2 regions of the Caldicoprobacter faecalis genome follow, and region 1 is predicted to be linked to the other one. Evidence: a T-box and tRNA genes for the amino acid it is inferred to sense, from the RefSeq annotation. Region 1 holds a T-box; the other holds one or more tRNA genes.
The links. The T-box of region 1 lies ahead of hisS (histidine--tRNA ligase). A T-box ahead of a tRNA ligase gene usually reads a tRNA of that ligase, here a tRNA-His.
Positions count from the first base shown of each region.

Region 2: it encodes a tRNA-His, which carries the amino acid that the T-box ahead of hisS (histidine--tRNA ligase) is inferred to sense. The anticodon was not compared.

Region 1 covers NZ_FOXR01000011.1:62,528-66,946, forward strand. The annotation lists gene hemZ (coproporphyrinogen dehydrogenase HemZ) at 184-1,734, shown strand; gene BM241_RS06080 (PPC domain-containing DNA-binding protein) at 1,724-2,143, shown strand; T-box leader at 2,201-2,438, shown strand; gene hisS (histidine--tRNA ligase) at 2,492-3,760, shown strand; gene BM241_RS06090 (hypothetical protein) at 3,914-4,105, shown strand; partial or broken gene BM241_RS06095 (MerR family DNA-binding transcriptional regulator) at 4,325-4,419, shown strand, end outside.
Region 2 covers NZ_FOXR01000004.1:68,407-72,825, forward strand. The annotation lists gene BM241_RS02690 (response regulator transcription factor) at 1-492, opposite strand, end outside; gene BM241_RS02695 (class I SAM-dependent rRNA methyltransferase) at 813-1,982, opposite strand; tRNA gene BM241_RS02700 (tRNA-Gly) at 2,242-2,315, shown strand; tRNA gene BM241_RS02705 (tRNA-Arg) at 2,323-2,399, shown strand; tRNA gene BM241_RS02710 (tRNA-His) at 2,420-2,496, shown strand; tRNA gene BM241_RS02715 (tRNA-Gln) at 2,514-2,588, shown strand; tRNA gene BM241_RS02720 (tRNA-Lys) at 2,595-2,670, shown strand; tRNA gene BM241_RS02725 (tRNA-Leu) at 2,725-2,810, shown strand; partial or broken gene BM241_RS02730 (TIGR04076 family protein) at 3,001-3,245, opposite strand; gene BM241_RS02735 (ABC1 kinase family protein) at 3,277-4,419, opposite strand, start outside.

The sequences.
Region 1 (4,419 bases):
ATCTTGTGTACGTCTATCTTATTGTGAATCTCCGTCGAGAAACCTTGCTTCTTTTGAGTGGATGAAAGGCGTTTTAAAGGCCTTGGTTTGAGCCATGATCAGACTTGTAGGGCTTGACCTGTCCGATTTTACAAGCAAGAGGATGTCGTATAAATCAGACAATGAGTGGAGGGCTGCTGTGATTTGAATGTATATATTCATGTTGCAAGTGGCGGTTTTGAGCACGAGGTATGGGAACTCACTCGGGTGTTTTTCCCCGGCTGGCCGGTCAAGGTGCTGGACGATGTGCCGGCAGAAGGGGATAATTCAGGAGGGAAAGCCGATGGGCATAAGGGTTTGCTCATCGTTGTTGAATATACCTGCTCGGACTTTGAAGTTGTAGCTAAAAGCTACCTGAAAGACGGTAGCGGGAAGGTGCTGTTTGGCAGCCAGCGAAGCCAAAAATTGGATGAAAGCACTAGAAGGTCTTATCTCAAACAAAAGAGGGAGATAAAGAAGGTTTTGTGCCAATGCGTGTATGACGTGCTGTCGGAGTTTACCGGCAAGCATCCGCACTGGGGAATACTCACCGGCGTGCGCCCGCTTAAGGTGGTGCACCACCTGATGGATGATGGATTGAGCGATGAAGAGGTTTTGGGCGTCTTGAAGTCTGAGTACTATGTAAGGGATGACAAGGCCTCGCTGCTGGTTGAGACGGCAAAAAACCAGCGTGATGTGATAAAATCCGCCTCTGCCGACACCGTATCGCTGTATATACACATTCCCTTCTGCACCACCAGATGCCTTTATTGTTCCTTTCCATCGGTTGTGATGGACGGGTGCGGGGGGATGGTGGATGCCTATATAGACTCCCTTGTTGCCGAGCTAGAGAGGGTGGTCTCGGTTTTGCTCCAGAAAGGGGTTGTGATTCAAAGCCTTTATATGGGTGGCGGGACTCCCACTGCCCTTGCCTATCCCCAACTGGAGCGGTTGCTGAGTGCCGTGGACTTGCTGCTGGATGGCCGGCACATAGACGAGTATACGGTGGAGTGCGGCAGGCCCGATACCCTGGACCTTGACAAGCTTTCGTTGCTCAAGGCTTTCGGGGTAAACCGCATAAGCATCAATCCCCAGACCATGAACCAGGAGACGCTTGTTCGGATCGGCCGGAGGCACACAGTGGAGCAGGTGATATCGCGGTTTCACATGGCCAGGTATATTGGATTTGACTGCATAAACATGGACGTCATAGTGGGGCTGCCCGGCGAAGGCGTGCCGCACATGGAAAAAACCATGGAGGCCATTGCGGCTTTGCAGCCCGATAACCTCACCGTCCACACCCTTGCCGTAAAGAGGGCATCCAGGCTCAAGGAATCGCTGGATAAGTACCCCTTAACCTCGGACGATACAGCTGAGAAAATGCTGGAGGTATGCCAGAGATGGGTCAAGGAGATGGGCCTGGTGCCGTATTATCTTTATCGCCAGAAATACATGGTGGGTAACCTTGAAAATGTTGGGTATACTAAGCCTGGCAAGGCGTGCATATACAACATCCAGATGATGGGTGAGAAGCAGACCATATGGGCTTTTGGTGCTGGGGCGGTGAGCAAGGTATACTTTGCCGAAAATGACTGCATACAGCGCGTCCCCAACGTTAAGGATGTGAAGGAGTATATGGAGAGGCTTGACGAGATGGTACAGCGAAAGATGAGGTTTATAGACGACTGTAAAGGAGGTATTGAGAATGACCTATAAAAGGTTTGGAAACACTTACATTATAAGCATTGAAAAGGGGGAGGAGGTGGTCGAATCACTGAAGCGGTTTTGCCAGGAGGAAAACGTTAAGCTGGGATATATCACCGGTATAGGGGCTTCAAACAAATTGGTTATAGGAATCTTTGATACAAAGGAGAAGGTGTATCGTTCCAAGGAGATAACCGGTGAGCACGAGATAACCTCACTCACGGGCAATGTTACCACCATGAATGGCGAGATATATCTTCATATACATGTTACTCTTGCCAATTCCGAATTTAATGCTGTAGGGGGGCATTTGAATTCGGCTGTGGTAAGCGGCGTGTGCGAGGTTTTCGTCCATAAAGTGGAAGGAGAAGTGGATAGGGAGTTTGACCAGGATGTGGGGCTCAACGTATTGAAGCTGTAGAAAACCATAGTTGACAGTACCTTGTCCTTGGCTTTATAATACTTATAACATTATACCCCAACGGCTGTGAAGGGGAGAGTACCTGGATGGATGCATCAGAGAGGGGATGCCGCGGTCCAAATGTTGGTCGTGGGTGGGAGCATCCCTTGCGGAAGTCCCGGGAAGGACACCCTGGAGCCGGTCTGCTGAATGGAAGTAGGCAGATCCGCCCAATCCGGCGTTAAGGGAAGAGTGGGAGAAGCTTATTTCTCCAACAAGGGTGGTACCGCGGGCAGTTAAACCTCTCGTCCCTTATTTAATGAAGGGAATGAGAGGTTTTTTAAGTTAATGCAGAGGAGGGATAGGGAGATGCTGACTCAGGCACCTAAAGGCACGAAGGATGTCTTGCCCGACGAGTCATATAAATGGCACTATGTTGAAGGGATGATACGGGAGGTTACCCGTCTGTTTGGCTATAAAGAGGTGCGTACCCCCACTTTTGAGCATACCGAGCTGTTTGAACGGGGGGTGGGTGACACCACCGACGTGGTTCAGAAGGAGATGTATACCTTTATCGATAAGGGTGGAAGAAGCATTACCCTAAAGCCGGAAGGGACGGCAGGAGCGGTACGTGCTTACATAGAAGGTAGGCTTTATGCGCAGCCACAGCCGGTCAAGATGTATTATATAACTCCCGTCTTTCGTTATGAGAAGCCTCAGGCAGGGCGGTTGAGGGAGCACCACCAGTTCGGTGTGGAGGTGTTCGGTGCTCCGGATGCGTCGGTGGATGCCGAGGTCATAAGCCTGGCAGCGGCTTTGTTTGAAAGGCTCAACATAAAAAACCTGGAACTTAATATAAACAGCATTGGCTGTCCCGGTTGCCGGCCCAGATATCATGAGGCGCTCAAGGAGTACCTCTCGGGACAGCTGGACCAGCTGTGTCCAAATTGCAGGCAGCGCTTCGATCGAAACCCGCTGAGGGTGCTTGACTGCAAGGAGGAAAAGTGCAGGCAGGTGGTAGCGTCCGTTCCGGTAATACTCGATTTTCTATGCGATGAGTGCAGGACGCACTTTGATAGCCTTAAGCGCTATCTTGATGCCGCAGGCATATCCTATAAGGTCAATCCCATGATTGTAAGAGGGCTGGATTACTACACCAAAACGGTGTTTGAGTTTATTTCCCAGGACATAGGGGCGCAGGGAACGGTGTGCGGTGGAGGCCGTTATGACGGGTTGGTGGGGTTGTGCGGCGGCCCTGAAACGCCCGGCGCCGGCTTTGGCATGGGGATTGAGAGGTTGCTCATGGTCATGGAAAATCAAGGGATTGAAATACCACAGCCGCTAAATCTGGATGTGATGTTCATTACCATTGGGGATGAGGCGCGTTTTAAGGCCTTTAAGCTGGTTAAGGATTTGCGCTTGAGGGGAATTTCGGCTGATATGGACCACGTGGGCAGGAGCATAAAAGCCCAGTTTAAATATGCAGACAAGCTGAAGGTACCCAGGGTATGTGTAATCGGCGAGGATGAGCTCAGGCAGGGGAACGTCAAGGTGAGGGATATGGTATCTGGGCAAGAGGAGACGGTGCCAATGGATGAGGTTATCCTGTACTTTGAGCGTTTGAGGAAGCTCGGTTAAGCGATAGATAAGATGGCTTGCCGTGATGTTTGTATTGTTTGGTTTTTCGCTGCTGTGTCACAGCGTGGTTCCCGAGCGGGATGACTGGAGCAAACATGGGCTATGGACTTCCCTTGCGCATTTCTTCTTTGCACTATGTAGGTGGTGAAGCACATGGTGTGGGCGGAGTCTGGTGTAGCAAAGGCGAGCTTTTCTTTGCGCTATGTAGGCGGTGGAGGGGTGCGAGAATGGGCGCTTAACGTTCATGTTAATGTGACAGATGTACAAGGCACAAGAAGGTTTAACTGCCAGCACCTTCAAATGCACCAGATATGGGTCGATGATAATGTACTGGATATGCGCTAATTATGTGGCTAGATTGGGTATATACTGGACGGGACATGCGGCTATCTGTTGTAACATGTGGTTGGCTTGTAATGAGATGATAAGTCACACTGTTGATAGATGGTGATGTCAAACGATATAGATTTCAACCAAGTAACTCACAAAATATAAAGAAAAAGGAGGTAACAACGGTTGAAAATAACAATACAAAATGATATAATTTTAATTGGGTGATTATCGATGTTGTTGAGTATACAAAAAGTTAAAGAAACATACAACATTAGCAGAAGTACATTAATAAATTGGGAAAAGGAAGGGTTAATAACTCCAATTAG
Region 2 (4,419 bases), on a different contig from region 1:
GTTGCTGATCAGCGTGAGCAAAAGGCGGTATTCCAGGGCCGTCAAAAACACCTCCCTGCCGTTCTTCTTTACTTTCCCCTCGGCCAGATTAACGGTTAAGCCCCCGATGTTGATTATATGGTCTTCGCTTAATTTGTTTGCCCTACGGAGGACAGCCCGAATTCGGGAGTGAAGCTCCCTCAGCCTGAACGGCTTTGTGATGTAGTCGTCGGCCCCTATGTCAAGCCCCATGACCACGCTTCCCTCATCATCCCGGGCGGTCAGAAATATTACCGGTGTATCCCCTTTTTCCTTAAGCTTTTTACACACATCAAATCCATTGCCGTCGGGAAGGGATATGTCGATGATGGCAAAATCAAAGTACTCGGATGCTATTCTTTCCATGGCCGATGCGGCATTATAGCAGGTTATAACTTCAAAGCCCTCCTGTGACAGGGAATACTCTAGCCCCACAGCAATGGCTTCATCGTCCTCAACCAGCAGCAGTTTCATCATACACGAGCGCAGGGGACCCCATCTTCTTCAAGATGGAGTCTCCTGCGCTCTTTCCTCCTTTCTAACATTAGAGTCTTTGCTTTATCCATCGTTCCTTCTAAAGTCCTTTGAAAATATATTATCACGGCAAAGTGCACTTTTCAAACGCCGGCCTATAAGTTGCTAAACTGCTCGTCTCTAGAAAATAAAATTATACACCTTTTCTTTTAAACTTCAATTAAGAAAGATTGCCGGACAAAAATAAAGCCTTTTTGGATGAAAGCTCCAAAAAGGCGAATAATCGGCGCATAAAAAACAAAATGCCCGACATCTTTCAATCAGCATACCTGCAGAATTACGCATTTCAAATACTCGGTCTCTTTCGATGACAGCAGCACCGGATGGTCCTTTGCCTGAGAGCGCCGCTCTACCACCCTGACATCCCTTTTGGCGTCAATGGCGGCGGTATACAGGATGTCCATAAACAGCTCGGGCTCTATATGCTGCGAGCAAGAACAGGTTATCAAATACCCACCCGGCCTTATTATCTTCATGGCCCTTAGGTTTATTTCCTTGTATCCCCTTATGGCGTTTTCCACGGTATCACGGGACTTGGTAAAGGCCGGCGGATCGAGTATAACCACATCAAATGTATTCTTTTCTTTGTGATACTTCCTTAAAACATCAAATGCGTTGCCTACTTCGAATTTGCATATATCTTCGTAACCGTTTAAAGCAGCATTTTTCCTGGCGAATTCCACAGCATGTTCTGAAATGTCAATGCCCAGAACGCTGGCAGCCCCGTAATGCGCCGCATGCAAAGCGAACGCCCCAGTATGGGTAAAACAATCCAGAACCTTAGCTCCCTTCACAAAGGGCTGTATAGCTGCTCTGTTTTCCTTCTGGTCAAGGAAATAGCCCGTCTTTTGGCCGTTTGCAACATCAACAAAAAATTTTATGCCGTTTTCCACCATAATGACGTTTGTGTCAAAGTTTCCCTTAATATACCCCTTCCTTTGATCTAGGCCCTCAAGTTCCCTCACCGGCACATCGTTTCTCTCATAGATCCCATCGGGTTTTATGATATCGTCCAGTATATCTGCCAGGAGATACTTGTACCTGTCAATGCCCAGCGCCAGGGTCTGCATTACAAGGTAGTTTGAAAATTTGTCCACTATAAGGGCAGGAAGGAAATCCGACTCGGCAAAAACCACTCTGCAGCTGTTCAAATCTGCAAACTGCTTTCTATATTCCCAGGCACTGCGTATTCGCCTGTAGAAAAAGTCGGCATTGATATCCTCCTGTTCCCGCGTCAACAGCCGTATGGTAATCTGGGATCTGGGATTGTAGTAGCCCCTCCCCAGAAATTTCCCTCTGTATGAATACACGTCCACCACATCTCCGGGCTCGCAGTTTCCCTCGATCCGCTCTATGTCGCTTTTAAATATCCACGGATGACCGTACACAGTTCGCCTTTCCCTGTTTTTAAATATATAAGCTTTTGCCATTCAATACTGCCCTCCTCAAAACCAACGTTTAGTCTGGTTAATCCCTACAGCTTGGCCCGTACTGAAATATTCTATCATATTTGCTATTCATATCTACTCAATAAAAAATTTCTTCTGGACGTCTTGAATTTTCCTCTCTCATACATGACGTTTGGGCAGAATGATAAAAAATAAAAAAAGCATGTTGACAAAACCCATGCTACAGGTTAAAATATATTTTGCTGTTAGGAAATAATAAATAAAGAGCTCAGATTGTGATGCGGGTGTAGTTCAATGGTAGAACTCCAGCCTTCCAAGCTGGCGGCGTGGGTTCGATTCCCATCACCCGCTCCATTAATGTGCGCCTGTAGCTCAGCTGGATAGAGCAACGGACTTCTAATCCGTAGGTCAGGGGTTCGAATCCCTTCAGGCGCGCCATTTTGTAAGAGCAAATTACGGTGGGTATAGCTCAGATGGTTAGAGCGCCAGATTGTGGCTCTGGAGGTCGTGGGTTCGAATCCCACTATCCACCCCAATTTATTTTTATGGTGTTGGGGCGTAGCCAAGCGGTAAGGCACGGGACTTTGACTCCCGCATTCGTAGGTTCGAATCCTGCCGCCCCAGCCACAACGTGACCCATTAGCTCAGGTGGTAGAGCACTGGACTTTTAATCCAGGTGTCCGGCGTTCGAATCGCCGATGGGTCACCATTTAAATTGTTATGACTTAAAGACAAGCGAGAAGTTTCTATGATGTATATAGGAGCGGGCGTGGCGGAACTGGCAGACGCGCTAGACTTAGGATCTAGTGGAGCACATCCGTGGAGGTTCAAGTCCTCTCGCCCGCACCACAGTAAAATCAAAGGTTCCAGGGTTTTGAAAATCCTGGAATTTGTTTTTAAAAAACAAAATACTCTTATTTAAATACAAGAGAAGCAAACTATAAAAGCAATTTTTCCCCCACGAAAATACCTTTCCCATCCGCTTTTTTGCATGAACGGAAAAGCAATATCTGCAGGGACAGGGAAGTATTGTAACTTATTACCATGAAGCCTTTATTTTTTCATCTTCAAACGCCTCCAGTCGAAACCGTACCACACCATCGGGACAGTCAACCCCCCTATATGCTTGTCGCTTCCGCCAAGATTACGCAAATCACCGCCACTGCGAACAGCTTCCATAAGCGGGAATAACTTTAACATAGACTTTGAGCAGAATCCATCCGGGCAACCGTATTCGCAGGTGAACGTATCGCCGACCTTGTGGCCGTTTCTGCAATGATTTTCCGGTTTTTCATAACATTATTTCCAACAATTTTTAGCAGCGCGATCTAATGATTGAGATCACCAGCCATACAACAATAACAACAGCTAGTGCCAAGCCAGCTTTCAATACAGTGATGTTGAAAATATACATCTCGCCACTTGTACCGGCACTAAGGCCGGAACTTATAATGACTCCGGCAATGATAATGCTTACAGCAAGCAATATTATACTGAAAGATACCCTGTTAAAAAGCCGCTCTAATTGCTTTTGAAGCCCCTCCATATCTTTCATTTCGAAGTGAAGGGTAAAATCCTCATCAGCCATTTTGCCCAAAATGTTCCGCATTGCAGCCGGAAATTCGCTCAATAGCTCCCCGTAATTTAGTAAGCTCTTTCTCATTTTCCCATACATCTTTCTGGCCGAAAATGACTGATAGAACAGCTTCTTAGCAATTGGTTCGGCAATAACAAGTGCGTTGAGATCAGGAGCCAATTTTTCCAGCAGCCCTTGAAGAGTACCCAGCGTCTTGGCCAGCAATGTAAATTCACGGGGTATTTTCACTCGGTTCAAAAACGCAACATGGAAGATTTCACGGAATATCTCCTCAATTTTCATCTCATTCATAGGCATGGTAAGATATTTTTCAATTAAAGCATCTATATCCTTTTTAAAATTCTTAACCCGGCTTTGATCAGTTATGGCTTTCATATCAACAAGGGATTTAACCACCAGATGGCTATCTCTAAAGACAACGCCTATAAAAAATTTTGAAATAACGCTCTTTTGAAATTCGTTAAGGCGCCCCACCATTCCCAGGTCGAGAAATACAATGGTGCCATCTGGCATAACCTGAATATTGCCTGGATGCGGATCAGCGTGGAAAAAACCGTCTCTGAATATTTGATTGCATATGCATGTGGCAAGATTCTCGGCAACCTTTATTCGATCAATGCCTGCCTCTTCCAAAGCTTTCAAATCACTGACCTTGATACCTTCAATATATTCCATAGTAAGAACACGTTTTGTCGTATAAATCCATTTTACCTTTGGAACCCTAATGCCTTCGTAGCGGCTGAAATTGTGCATGAATCTCTCCGCATTTTTCCCTTCTTTTGTAAAATCCAATTCATCTTTGATGGTTTTTTCAAAATCCTTTACCATGCCGCTGAAATCATAAAGGTCCTTCAGTTTAGT